2 regions of the Peribacillus sp. NPDC055009 genome follow, and region 2 is predicted to be linked to the other one. Evidence: a T-box and tRNA genes for the amino acid it is inferred to sense, from the RefSeq annotation. Region 2 holds a T-box; the other holds one or more tRNA genes.
The links. The T-box of region 2 lies ahead of glyQ (glycine--tRNA ligase subunit alpha). A T-box ahead of a tRNA ligase gene usually reads a tRNA of that ligase, here a tRNA-Gly.
Positions count from the first base shown of each region.

Region 1 (6,505 bases), on a different contig from region 2:
ATTTGGGGCCCCCCACATCGGTATTCCTCCTGCATGTAAACATTGTGAAATGAAATTCGTACAATCATCAGTGAATTTATGATAAGCGGGATTGAATTCGTTCCACCAACGCTCGGCATATTGGACAGCCTTCATCCGATCATATTTATATGCGAGACGCTCTGCGCCTGGATCACATTTTGGCGGTGCCCCTTCGGTTTCAAAGCTCGGAATCAGCTCACTTTCATCCACTATATAACCATTTCGAAACCGGGCCTCCCTTTCCTCCATTTCTTCTTCTATATAAAATGAATCCTCCTGTTTCAATAAATATTGCAGGTGCACGTGATATGTCAGAACTGTATCATTGTCTTCCTTTCTCTTTGAATGTACCTTGCCTGCCGCATTCACCCGAACAATTTCCGCAGCACGGTTTCTCATCATTTCCTTCTTCAAATGTAACTTCCTTTCACCCCGTTCCAGATCATCGGAAGTATAAAACTCCACTCTTTCTTGTAAAAGGCGTTGCAACTGTTCCCTCAAGTTCATACCCTCCTTCTTACCATCTATGCTAATGTGTATGTATGAGGGCATGGACAAAAACACAATTTCATAAAATGTGGGAGTTTCAACTTTATTTATATAATGATACTTTTAAAAAGGTTTCCTTGAAGGTAACGGAATATTCTAAGCCAAAAAAAGCCGCCCCGTTAATATTTACCGGGCGGCTGCATTTAGATATCATTTTGTTTCCAAGGTAAACTGCAGTCCTTTCTCAATTTCCGCCAATACCTCTTCATCCGTTTCCTTCATTCTTGCATCTTCCAATGCGGAAACAGCCTGCTCCCGGCCAATTTTCCCAACTGCCCAGGCCGCCGTCCCCCTGATGACAGGCCGCGGATCATCCTTCATGACCTGTATCAATTGAGGCAATGCCGTTTCATCTTTGAAATGGGCCAATGCTAAAATGGCATTTCGTTGGATTGGTTTTTTACCGCGCCAAGAGCCAGATACATGGCCGTATGTCTCTTTGAAGTCCCGATTTGAAATCGAAAGCAGCGGTTTTAACAGCGGTTTCGCCAGCTCCGGGTCGGGTTCCATCTCTTCATGAAAATGAAAATCCATTCCTTTATTTTTCGGACAAACGGTCTGGCATGTATCACATCCATACAAACGATTGCCTATTTTCGTCCTGAACTCATCCGGAAGGAAACCTTTTGTCTGCGTCAAGAACGCAATGCAACGCTTGGAATTTAGCTGCCCGCCCTGAACGAGCGCTCCAGTCGGGCAAACATCGACACATTTATTGCATGTCCCGCATTGATCTTCCATCGGTTGATCCGGTTCAAATGGCAGGTTGGTTATCATGTCTCCCAAGTATACATAAGACCCGAATTCCGGTGTGATGATCATACTGTTTTTTGCACTCCAGCCAATACCCGCACGCTCAGCCACTGCCCTATCAGATAACTCGCCCGTATCAACCATGGACTTCATCATTGCTCCTGGCACCTTATCACTAATGAAATCCTCAAGTAACTGCAATTTATTACGAAGAACGGTATGATAATCCGTTCCCCAAGACGCCCGGCAAAAAATCCCCCGGCGCTCACTTTTTGTACTTTGCGGAGCATCCTTCAATTTAGAAGGATAAGCAAGCGCAATCGAAATGATGGATTGCGGTTTATCGAATATCAATTCAGGCCTTACCCTTTTATCAATATCGGCTTCTTCAAACCCTGACTGATAATCCAGCTCCTGTTGACGTATCAACCGACCTTTCAATTCGGTAAAGGCCGTGGCCGATGTAAAGCCGATTTTATCGATGCCGATTTCCTTACTATATATAATCACTTCTTGCTTGAATGTGTTCATATCCATATTAATCACCTACGTTCATTCAGTATTCCCATTGAAAGCTTGAATCTTTTTCAAACCATTGCTATCTATGATAAACTAATTGCAATCATTTTTGGAGGTGAAACCGTTGGAAATTACCGTATCAGCTAATCTTAGCAGTAAAATCCCTCAATTCAAAGTTGGGATCATTACATATGAAAACATCGAAGTAGGTCCCTCCCCGCAAATGGTGAAAGGAAGACTTCAATTATTTCAGGAAGCTCTTTTCTTCGATCTTGAAGAAAAGGAATTGACCGACTTTTCCGGCATTAAAGTGTGGCGGGAGATTTTCAAGGCTACTGGAACAAATCCGTCACGGTACCGCCCCTCCGTGGAAGCCCTTTACCGTCGAGTAAAAAAACAGAATTACTTGACACCCATTCATTCAGCCATCGATTTAAATAACTTCTTCTCGCTGTTATATGAAGTTCCGATTGGCATTTATGATGCGGAAAAATTATCAGGAGACATCTCGATTAAGATCGGAGAGGAGTCAGATGGTTATGAAGGTTTGAACGGCCGCTTGAATTCCATGGAGAATATGATTACATCTGCCGATCATGTGGGCGCATTCGGAAGTCCTTACGTTGATTCAGAACGCTCGAAAGTCACCGAAGAAACGAAAAAAGCTATCCAAATCATTTATTTACAACCCAATACTCCAATCACGGAAGCAGATCAGCTGACGAAATCCCTGATGGACATGTTCCTTGAAATCCATGGTGGTGAAGGGACTTACTCGATTGTAGAAGGATAATTAAAATTTGAACGAAATTAAACCCTTTCCACAATCGGAAGGGGTTTTTATGATTTTTCCAATTAATAAAACCAGTCCTCTAGTATCCTTTTATTCAACCGATCGATCCATACCCTGAAAAAAGCGATAAAATGATTCCTGGATTTTAAGAGCATAAAGGATCACCTAGCTTAAACTTGGTTCGGGATGAGTCTAGCCTACGGACTTTTCTTAAATTACATTCCAGTTGATTCCAGAAATCCGCTCCCTTTCCGCCGACTGTCTGCCAAGCCTCATCAAAGCAAGCGCCTGTCGAGTCCATTAACAGTGTCTAAACAGACCTCAACTACATAACTTGCAAGTTTGGACAAAAAAAAGCACACACTTAGTCAAACTGATTCTACTTACGTAGTTAATCACATTGACTAAGTTAGTGCTGAATCGAAATCCCCACTCTCCAGGATGGAGGATAATATAAAAATAAATGAACAATAAAAAAATCCCACTGTAAACAGTAGAATTCTTGTAATAATATTTAAACGCAAAGCTTCGTTCTCCAGGTAACGAAACCCTACGTTATGAGTATGTATTGGAGCGGGTGAAGGGAATCGAACCCTCATCATCAGCTTGGAAGGCTGAGGTTTTACCACTAAACTACACCCGCATATTCTTGTAGAAGTTTGTCGAATTACCAATCAACAAAATTAATTATATAGTTTAATGTGAAAAAATGCAATAGTTCTTTTTAAAAAAATTAATAATTAACGTATTGTAACGTTAATATATTCATTCACTCTAGTAAAAATGTTAAAAAGTCCTCTGAATCAGAGAACTTTTTCATCCTATATGATGATCTAAGACCAAATGACTTCCATTAACCGCGGATAAACCTGCTGTGCCGTTTCAAGCAGCATGATTAACTTCCTGAACGCCAGATCCGGTACGATGTCCCCCTCAATGGAGTATGAATACCGTATGGAAATGGTCCCATTTTCCTCATACAGCTTAGAATACCTAAAATTAGCATTATATTCATTCAACAGTGTATGTACATCCTGTTTCTTTTCAGGATTCTTCAACTCGGCGACATTAAAGCAAAATAAGTCCGCCACATTTTCATCTTGATTGAAAGCAAATACTAAAAGGACCTTCCAGCCGTCCTTTAACTTTTGCTCAGCCCTAAAAAAGGTGGTGCCATCTTCATTCAACTCATTCATATAGATTTTCTCACTAGTTAAAAAATCACGAAATTTAGCAACGTTTGACATGGTTCATCACCTTTCTCTTTGTAATTACATTTTATAATGAAAACTGGCATTTTTACAGACTTTTCTATAAACCTTCCAATCTCATCCTATTAATAGGGGCGAAGAATCACTCATTTAAAGAAAGGGATTCAAATATGATCTCCCGGATCAATAGATTGATTAGCCAGTTGCTTCTCCGGAAAACTGAAGCGCATCTTGTAGGTCCAAAATTTCCTGACGGATTTTTGAATATCCTTCTATTTCTGGCACTTCTTTATTCGTATGTGATCGACTTTTATCGGCCGCTATCGCCATGTTTTCGAAAACATACAGCAACTGAGCAAGCTCCCGCTCTGAAAGGATTGGCCGTTCAGAGGATTTTAAGCTGGCATTTAGATAATATCCCAACTGTTCTATCGAAAATATAACGGGCCAAAGAGATTCCAATCTAGCCTTGTTTTTGAATATCTCACCAAGGGATGCATTGTACACGGTTAATAGATTCACCATATTTGTTTGCATTTTGTTCCTTTCACTGCTTTCATCAATTGCAAGGTCATTATCTTTTTCAGAGAACGCCATCAATAATAGCTGCCCTTGGCTACGAATCGTTTTGGCTATTAAATGATTGAGAAGACTGGATGCCGAACGACTTCCGAGTAACAGCGACCCAATAAGCCCTATCAAGCTTCCAACGACAATATCGGTTATCCTTACAGTCGCAAAAAAACCGAAATCATAGCTTTGAGATGAATATTCCGCCATGATCAATGCTGAAGGGGTAAAAAACATCGCCGCCAATCCATAATTCCGAACGATGAAAAGCTCTGTAATGAATGTCAAAGATAAAATGATCAGAACGATGATGAATTCGTTATGAACGGCTGCTAGAATTAAACTTGCTATCAGGAGTCCGATTACCGTCCCGAAAGTCCTTTGGACCGCCCGATGGAATGTGGAGATGATGGTCGGACCCGACATAACGGCCGCACAGGATAAGGGAATCCAGTACGAACGGTTAAAATCGGCGGAATAGGCGATGATCGCCGCAATGGTAAGGATTGTTCCATATCGAACGGAAGAGAGGAAAACAATGGAATTCTTATCGAACGCCCCAAGAAAAATGGTCTTTAAAGAAGGCTTGGTGATGGTTGCTGCTTGATCGATTTTCTGTACAGGTTCATTCATGATGGCATCTGCATTGTAAATCATCATGAATAACGCTTCCACCTCATCAGTCATTTGGTCAGGTTGAAGGATCTTTTTTTTATTCTTTTTTCCAGATGCAATGGAACCGGCCAAGGCACGAACGGAATGACCTAATTCTGGCGGCATCACGATCTTTTTGTTCAAGGTAATCTCCAGAGCCTCCAAGAATATGGCATTGGCATGTTCATTCAATAGATATAATCGCTTCAACTCATCTGGACTTCGCCTGTTTGAAACCCCCGCTAACAGTGTATCTTCAGCGTGTTTCATCGCCAATACGGTTCTTTGTCTTGCTTTATTGAATGTCTCGGTGCCCATGGAATCAAAGAATGCCCCCAATTCTCTGTACACCTTTTCTACCGCAAGCGATTCTGGTCCATGAGGGTTGAAAAACCAGCCTAACATACAGATTATCCATGATAGTGCCCCACCCATTAAAACGAGGCCACCACGCAATGGGGCAAGGCTTTGGTCAACGGGCATACCTGTCGCAAGCGCAAAGCTCAAGACGAAGAATACCGCCGAAGGACCGGTTATCTTTAATGCACCAAATACAAAAAAAACACTGGCCCCGATGATACCCATCATTATGGCTGTTCCTAATTGGTATGGAGCCAAAAGCGTCCCTAAAACAACAGATAAAGCAAGACCCACCATCACAAAGAAAATCTTTTTAGCTCTTTGGCGATACGGTTGGTTAAAAACGTATAAATAAGTGAAACCTCCTATCCCTGCAAGTAAACCGTACGATAAATTTCCGAATAATAAGCCAATGAAAACAGGTAGTGCAGCAGCTATACCTGCACTTAGTGCTTTTATCCAAGGAAATGGATTCTTTTTTATTTCAAAAGCCTGTTTAAATGTCGTATGTATCGTATCCAATTTCAGAGATTCCGAAGAGGACCTTTGCTTATTTTCACTCATTTTCAATTTATCCTTTCATTAAAGATTCCAACTCTATAGTGAAGGCTATGTCTGATGAAGTGACTTCTCATAATTAATATCCTTCATATGGATCAAAAGATACTACTTAAGGTAATGAAGGATCATATAACTTGAAAGAAAACGGCCTTTCCCCGATTTAAATCGAAAAAAGGCCGCTTTTGTCATAAGCTGCTTAAAAATCCCAACAAAGGACCTTCCTCAGCTTTATTTCCAGAAAACTTATAGTTGAGCGAATTCAGGCTCCGCAACTTTTACAAGCTGTTTACCGAGGTTCGTTCCTTTAAACAAACCTAAAAATGCATCAGGCGTGTTTTCGAACCCTTCAATAATCGTTTCTTCATACTTCAGCTTTCCTTCTTGAAGCCACTTACCTAAATCCGTAGCACCCTCTTGGAATCTAGAGGCATAATTTCCAACTGTGAAACCTTTCATTAGTGCACTCGTTTTGATCATCGCCGATTGCAGACGCGGTCCTAGATCTTTTCCTTCT
Region 1 covers NZ_JBSGVZ010000016.1:100,737-107,241, reverse strand. Annotated here, with positions in the region: gene ACWF5P_RS20665 (amidase domain-containing protein) at 1-522, opposite strand, end outside; gene queG (tRNA epoxyqueuosine(34) reductase QueG) at 721-1,860, opposite strand; gene ACWF5P_RS20655 (phenylalanine--tRNA ligase beta subunit-related protein) at 1,967-2,635, shown strand; tRNA gene ACWF5P_RS20650 (tRNA-Gly) at 3,205-3,278, opposite strand; gene ACWF5P_RS20645 (YbjN domain-containing protein) at 3,469-3,882, opposite strand; gene ACWF5P_RS20640 (FUSC family protein) at 4,042-5,994, opposite strand; gene ACWF5P_RS20635 (zinc-binding dehydrogenase) at 6,235-6,505, opposite strand, start outside.
Region 1: it has a tRNA-Gly gene. The T-box ahead of glyQ (glycine--tRNA ligase subunit alpha) is inferred to sense a tRNA for this amino acid. The anticodon was not compared.

Region 2 (6,505 bases):
CATCGTTAAAATGGCTAGATCTGGACGAAGTGTCGCCCTGGTAAGGTTCAATCTATCCGCAATATGTTCTCCAGTAATCGGTCCGTTTTCTTTTACAATTTGTAAAATTTGCTCCTGACGCTTATTCAATTGGATTATAATCACCACCCCACTGCTTTCGCAGAGTAAAGTAACAAAAGTTATTCATTTAATAATTATATACTAAATTATTTAATAAGGGCATTTTTGTCCTATTTATTGACCATTATCTTTTTAAGAAATCGGAAACCCTATTTAAAGTGTTTCCGATTTCCATACATCCCTTCGATCATGTAAGGATGATTTTATTCATGGCAGCAAAACCAGCAACCAAATCACTGATTTCCTTCATTAAGGATAAACGGTTATTACGGATTGCTTCATCATCTGCCATGACCATTGTATTCTCGAAATACGACTCTATTTCCGATTGAAGCGAAACAAGCTGTTCAAACCGCTCATTCTCATCTCTAGATTCCATATAACGGATTGCCACTTTTTTATATTTTACATATAACGCATTTTCTTGATCATTTTCAAAGGCAGAAGGATCAACTGTCACCTTATTGTCACATTTAACGGCAATGTTCATGACCCGACTTAATGCTTCCAGGCTTTCCTTAAACCCTGCTTCGTCCTTTTTAGCATCCAAGACATGTGCACGTTCCACGATAGAGTGGATATAACCGATCTCATTGAACAGAACTGCATCAATCAAATCGTAACGGATTTGCTGTTCTTGAAGCAGGTGTTTGACACGCGCTTTAAAGAATGTGAACATATCCGCTTTAACTTCTTCAAGATCACGATTTAAGATGCCTTTTGATTCCAGTCCTTTAAGGCCTAAAACAATAAGCTCCTCTAGTGAAATATTCCATTTCTTCTCCGCTAGGATTTGGACGACACCGCTCGCCTGCCTTCTTAATGCGTAAGGATCCTGGGAACCGGTCGGAATGACGCCAATAGCGAAGAATGAAGACAAAGTATCAATTTTTTCAGCTAAACTCACAACCGCACCAATGACTGAAGGCGGTACATTGTCATCCGCATGTCTTGGCATATAATGTTCATTGATAGCCGCGGCCACTTCTTTGGCTTCACCTTTTAAGAGCGCATATTTTTCACCCATATACCCTTGCAATTCAGGGAATTCATAAACCATTTGACTCACCAAATCGAACTTGGCAATTGCCGCTGTCCGAAGCGCCATTTCTTTTTCCGCCTTTAAATTCAAAGCATCCGCAAGGTCACCCGTCAGAGCAGTTACCCGGGCAGTTTTCTCGGCTAATGTACCGATTTCTTCATGATAAACGATGCTGTCAAGCTTTTTCAAAGCATCCGAAATCTCTTTTTTCTGATCCTCTTTATAGAAGAATGCTGCATCAGATAGGCGGGCACGCAATACTTTTTCATTACCTTTAGAAACCTTATCCAAATGGCGGTCATCGCCGTTACGCACGGTTACAAAGTGAGCAAGCAGTTTCCCGTCCTGATCTTTAACAGGGAAATAACGTTGATGTTCCTTCATCGATGTGATAAGCACCTCAGCTGGGAGCTCAAGGAATTCTTCTTCAAAATTTCCAAATAACACCGTTGGATACTCTACCAAATTATTGACTTCTTCAAGCAGATCTTCATCGACTGGGATGATCCAGCCTTTCTCCTGCTCAAGCTCTTTAATCTGATCCAATATAACTTGCCGGCGTTTATCTGGATTCGCCATAACAAATTGTTCTTTTAGCGTATCTTCGTACAGTTCCGGCAGTTCGATGCTAGCGCTATCGCCCAAGAAACGGTGTCCTTTTGTTTCACGGCCCGTTTCCACATCAGCAATGCTGAATGGCACAATGTCATTGCCGAATAAGGCAATCAGCCATTTAATCGGACGGACGAAGCGGAGCTCCTGATTGGCCCAACGCATATTTTTCGGAAACGTCATGCCGCTGATGATTTCAGCAAGCTCAGATAAAAGCTGAACGGTCTGCTGTCCTTTTATGAATTTATTCACATGGACATATTCCACACCCTTGAGTTCTTTAAAATAAATGTCCTCTGAAGTCATTCCTTGACCCCTGACGAATCCCAATGCCGCTTTAGACCAGTTGCCTTCGCTGTCCAAAGCGATTTTCTTAGCCGGGCCTTTTGCTTCTTCTTCGATATCCTTTTGGGACTCTTCCACGTCTTTCACCAGTACGGCCAAACGTCTTGGTGTGGAAAAGGCTTCAACCGTTCCGAATTCAATCGCTTTTTCCTTTAGCCATTGCTGCACCTTATCTGACAACTGTTTCATTGATGCTGTCACAAAACGGGCAGGCAGCTCTTCCAATCCAATCTCCAATAACAAATCACGCTTGCTCATTTGTATTCTCCCCTTTCACTTTCAGAATCGGGAAGCCTAATTTTTCCCGCTCTTCATAGAAGGTCTTGGCAACCTTGCGCGCTAGGTTACGGCACCGGGCAATATAACCCGTTCTTTCCGTCACCGAGATGGCACCTTTGGCATCCAAAAGGTTAAATGTATGTGAACATTTCAAAACATAATCATATGCGGGATGTACAAGACCTTCTTCCATTTGGCGATGCGCTTCCTTTTCATACATCGTGAAAAGCTGAAACAGCATATCAAGGTCGGAGGTTTCGAACGTATATTTCGAATGTTCGTATTCCGGCTGTCCAAATATATCCCGAACTGTGAATCCATCTGTCCATTCCAGGTCAAATACGTTTTCCTTATCTTGAATGTATGAAGCGAGACGTTCGATCCCGTATGTAATTTCCACGGAAACCGGCTTGCACTCAAGACCGCCCACTTGTTGGAAATATGTAAATTGCGTTATTTCCATTCCATCAAGCCACACTTCCCAACCGAGACCGGCACACCCTAGTGATGGGTTTTCCCAGTTGTCCTCCACAAAGCGAATATCATGCTCAAGCGGATTTATCCCTAAAGCGCGTAAAGAATCCAAATATAATTCTTGGATATTGTCAGGCGACGGCTTCATGATCACTTGGAACTGATGGTGCTGATACAGTCGGTTAGGGTTCTCACCATAACGACCGTCAGCAGGACGGCGTGATGGCTCCACGTAAGCAACGCTCCAAGGCTCCGGTCCAATGGCTCTCAGGAACGTGTATGGGCTCATCGTTCCTGCCCCTTTCTCGACATCATAAGCATTCATCAATATGCAGCCTTGTTCAGACCAATGCTTTTGTAACGTTAAAATCATATTTTGAATATTCATCGTACACCTCCAGGTTATTTAAAACGGCTCTTTTTAAAATCAGGTCGGAACCCATCACATTTGGGCAAACAAAAAACTCCCGTCCCTATGCGAAATGCATAGGGACGAGAGTATACCCGCGGTTCCACCCTAATTGCCGTTTATAAAACGGCCTCTTTTCAAAGCAACATGCTCCGGAAACGCCCTTCCCTGTAAATCCATATCCCGGCTTCCACCGTCCCGGGTTCGCTTTTTATGGAGAATGACAGATACTCTTTTCCATCAACGCAATCTTCTTATTTTGATGTTTAGAATTTTATACAAACTAACAAGGAATGTCAATAGGTCAGATCCTAAAACATATCTTTCATCGTATCAATCTGATTCAGGAACTTTTTTGATTTCAAGTTCAGACCTGAATATTCCTCATAATAAGCATCGATGATCTTTCGCAGTTCTTTTTTCGTTTCAGGCTTGACGGAAATGTTTCCGAGCCTTGATAAATCGAAATAATAAAAGATTCGCAGCAATTTTACAGCTGCAGCTGAAATTTTATAATGATAAGGGTCTTTCCCCAGGCAGCGGTGACAGATAAAGCCCGCTTCCCGAAGCGAGAAGGAGAATTCCCCTTCCGTTTCACCACATACAGCACATTGATTCAGCACTGGGTTAATCCCATTGACGGGCAGCATCTTCATTTCAAAAATGAATTTCAATACCTCTGCGTCATATTCTTCGTTTATGTAATGCAAGGTTTGCGAAAGCAACTCATACAAATATGGATTCGGTTTCTTATCCTCGACACTTTTATCAAGCAATTCAACAATATAAGAAGCATAAGCAGTGGCAAAAAGATCCTCCCTTATGAAACGGAGTGAATCGACCATTTCGCCTTGCTGAAGACTTCCGAGTCCGGTTGATGTAGTTACAAGAAAATACCCGGAGCAAAAAAGCTGTGTGACTGCAGAAAGCCTGCTGTTAGGTTTACTGGCCCCTCTAGCCATAACGCCGATTTTTCCTAGCTCACGGGTATATATAGTAATGATTTTGTTATTTTCTCCATATGCAGTTCGCCTTATGACAATGCCCTCACATTTTTGGAGCATACCAAGACACCACCCATGCTCGCCAAGGCTAACCTATGAAACGGGAAAATCAATTTCTGCTAGCTCATCATTCAATACCAAGTGTCTTTCCTGTCTTTCGACTTCTATCTCCTTAAACAGCAAATAGGTGTCCACATTACCTGTTTCAGAGAATAATTCCCAGGTAAAATCCAACATATAAAGCCCACCTTTCATTTTTAACTAGCAATATGAATATCCGACCATATGATTAGCTTGACCGTTTTCCGAACTTTCATGACGCGTAAATTTTGTTAATTAATACTCGCTCTCATTGAAGCCATAATCACGAAGTTGGCTTGCTTTATTACGCCAATCTTTCTGCACCTTCACCCACAGTTCCAGGAAAACCTTTGAGCCCAATAAGTTTTCGATATCCACTCTGGCACGGCTACCGACTTCTTTAAGCATTTTCCCTTGCTTTCCGATGACAATGCCTTTTTGTGAATCACGTTCGACAACGATCGTCGCCATGACATTAATGGTGTCGCTGTTATCCATTTTTTTAATCGAATCGATGACAACAGCCACCGAATGCGGAATTTCTTCCCGTGTAAGGTGCAGAACCTTCTCGCGGACCAATTCGGAAATGATAAAACGTTCCGGGTGGTCGGTCACTTGGTCAGCAGGATAAAACTGGGGACCTTCAGGCAGATGTTCCTTGATTTGCTCAAGCAGTGTATCAACGTTATTTCCTTCAAGCGCAGAAATCGGAACGACTGCCGCAAAAGGGTAAAGCTGTTGGTATTTTTCAATGATCGGAAGTAAATCATCCGGATGCATCGCATCGATTTTGTTTACAACCAGGAAAACAGGCGTTTTTACGGATTGAAGTTTTTCAATGATAAACTCGTCACCGCGTCCGTATCCTTCAGTCGCATTGATCATGAAGAGAATCAAATCGACTTCCTTCAATGTATTCGTGGCCACTTTCATCATGAAATCACCAAGCTTATGCTTTGGTTTATGAATGCCGGGTGTATCGATGAAAATCATTTGTGAATCGTTTTGCGTAAGTACACCTTGGACCTTATTTCTTGTAGTTTGCGGTTTATCGCTCATAATGGCGATCTTTTGGCCGATGACCCGATTCAGAAATGTACTCTTCCCAACATTAGGTCGTCCAATAATCGAAATGAAACCTGATTTGTAATCTTTTACTTGTGTATCATTAAATAATTTATCCATTCAAATCCTCCGGTGAAAAAGCTCCTGGAAGCAATTCCTGTACTGTTAATTCTTTTATATCCCCATTTAAGTTGGTCAAAACAACCGGCATATCCTTTTCGCACAGTTCTGAAATAACCTGCCTGCATGCCCCGCATGGAGCAACGGGACCGTCGGTATCTGCCACGACTGCAAGTTTAACGAATTTTTTATCGTCATGGGCATAAGCACTGAATAAAGCTGTCCTCTCGGCGCAATTACACATGCTGTATGCTGCATTTTCTATATTACAACCATGATAGACCTTTCCATCAGCGGTTAAAAGGGCTGCCCCCACCTTAAATTTGGAGTAAGGCACATAAGCTTTATCCCTTGCTTTTTTAGCTTCCTCAATCAATTCCTTTGTATTCAATTCACATCTTCCTTTCAAATTGAGTACCATTTCGGCAACCTACAGGCCAAACTTGGGCAAAAATATAATCAATCCAACTATTATAGAAAATATAGCATATATGAATACAGCTCCGGCTGCAATATCTTTTGCCTGCTTGGCAAGCGGATGGATTTGATCCGTTACCAGGTCCACTACCCTTTCAATCGCTGAATTAACGAGCTCCAAGGTAATCGTGCCGGCTATGGCCGCTAAAATGAAAAGCCACTCCATCCCATTCAATGAGAAGTACCAACCAAAGAATACGACGATGACCGTTAACACGAAATGAATCTTGATATTGCGTTCAGTCCGAACAGCCTCCAAAATTCCCTGACAGGCAAAAGAGAAACTTTTTAGTAAAGGATACCTTTTTTTACCCTTCTCTTGAAAGTCCATATTCTTCCAAGATCTCCTTTTGTTTTGTGAACATCACTTTTTCATCTTCTTCATTCATATGGTCAAATCCTAATAAGTGAAGAAAACCATGCAGAGCTAAAAATCCAAGTTCCCGGTCAAATGAATGACCATATTCTTCAGCCTGT
Region 2 covers NZ_JBSGVZ010000004.1:108,739-115,243, reverse strand. Annotated here, with positions in the region: gene ACWF5P_RS08800 (helix-turn-helix transcriptional regulator) at 1-147, opposite strand, end outside; gene glyS (glycine--tRNA ligase subunit beta) at 308-2,377, opposite strand; gene glyQ (glycine--tRNA ligase subunit alpha) at 2,364-3,260, opposite strand; T-box leader at 3,358-3,534, opposite strand; gene recO (DNA repair protein RecO) at 3,593-4,345, opposite strand; gene ACWF5P_RS08780 (YqzL family protein) at 4,379-4,522, opposite strand; gene era (GTPase Era) at 4,622-5,551, opposite strand; gene ACWF5P_RS08770 (cytidine deaminase) at 5,544-5,942, opposite strand; gene ACWF5P_RS08765 (diacylglycerol kinase family protein) at 5,982-6,359, opposite strand; gene ybeY (rRNA maturation RNase YbeY) at 6,337-6,505, opposite strand, start outside.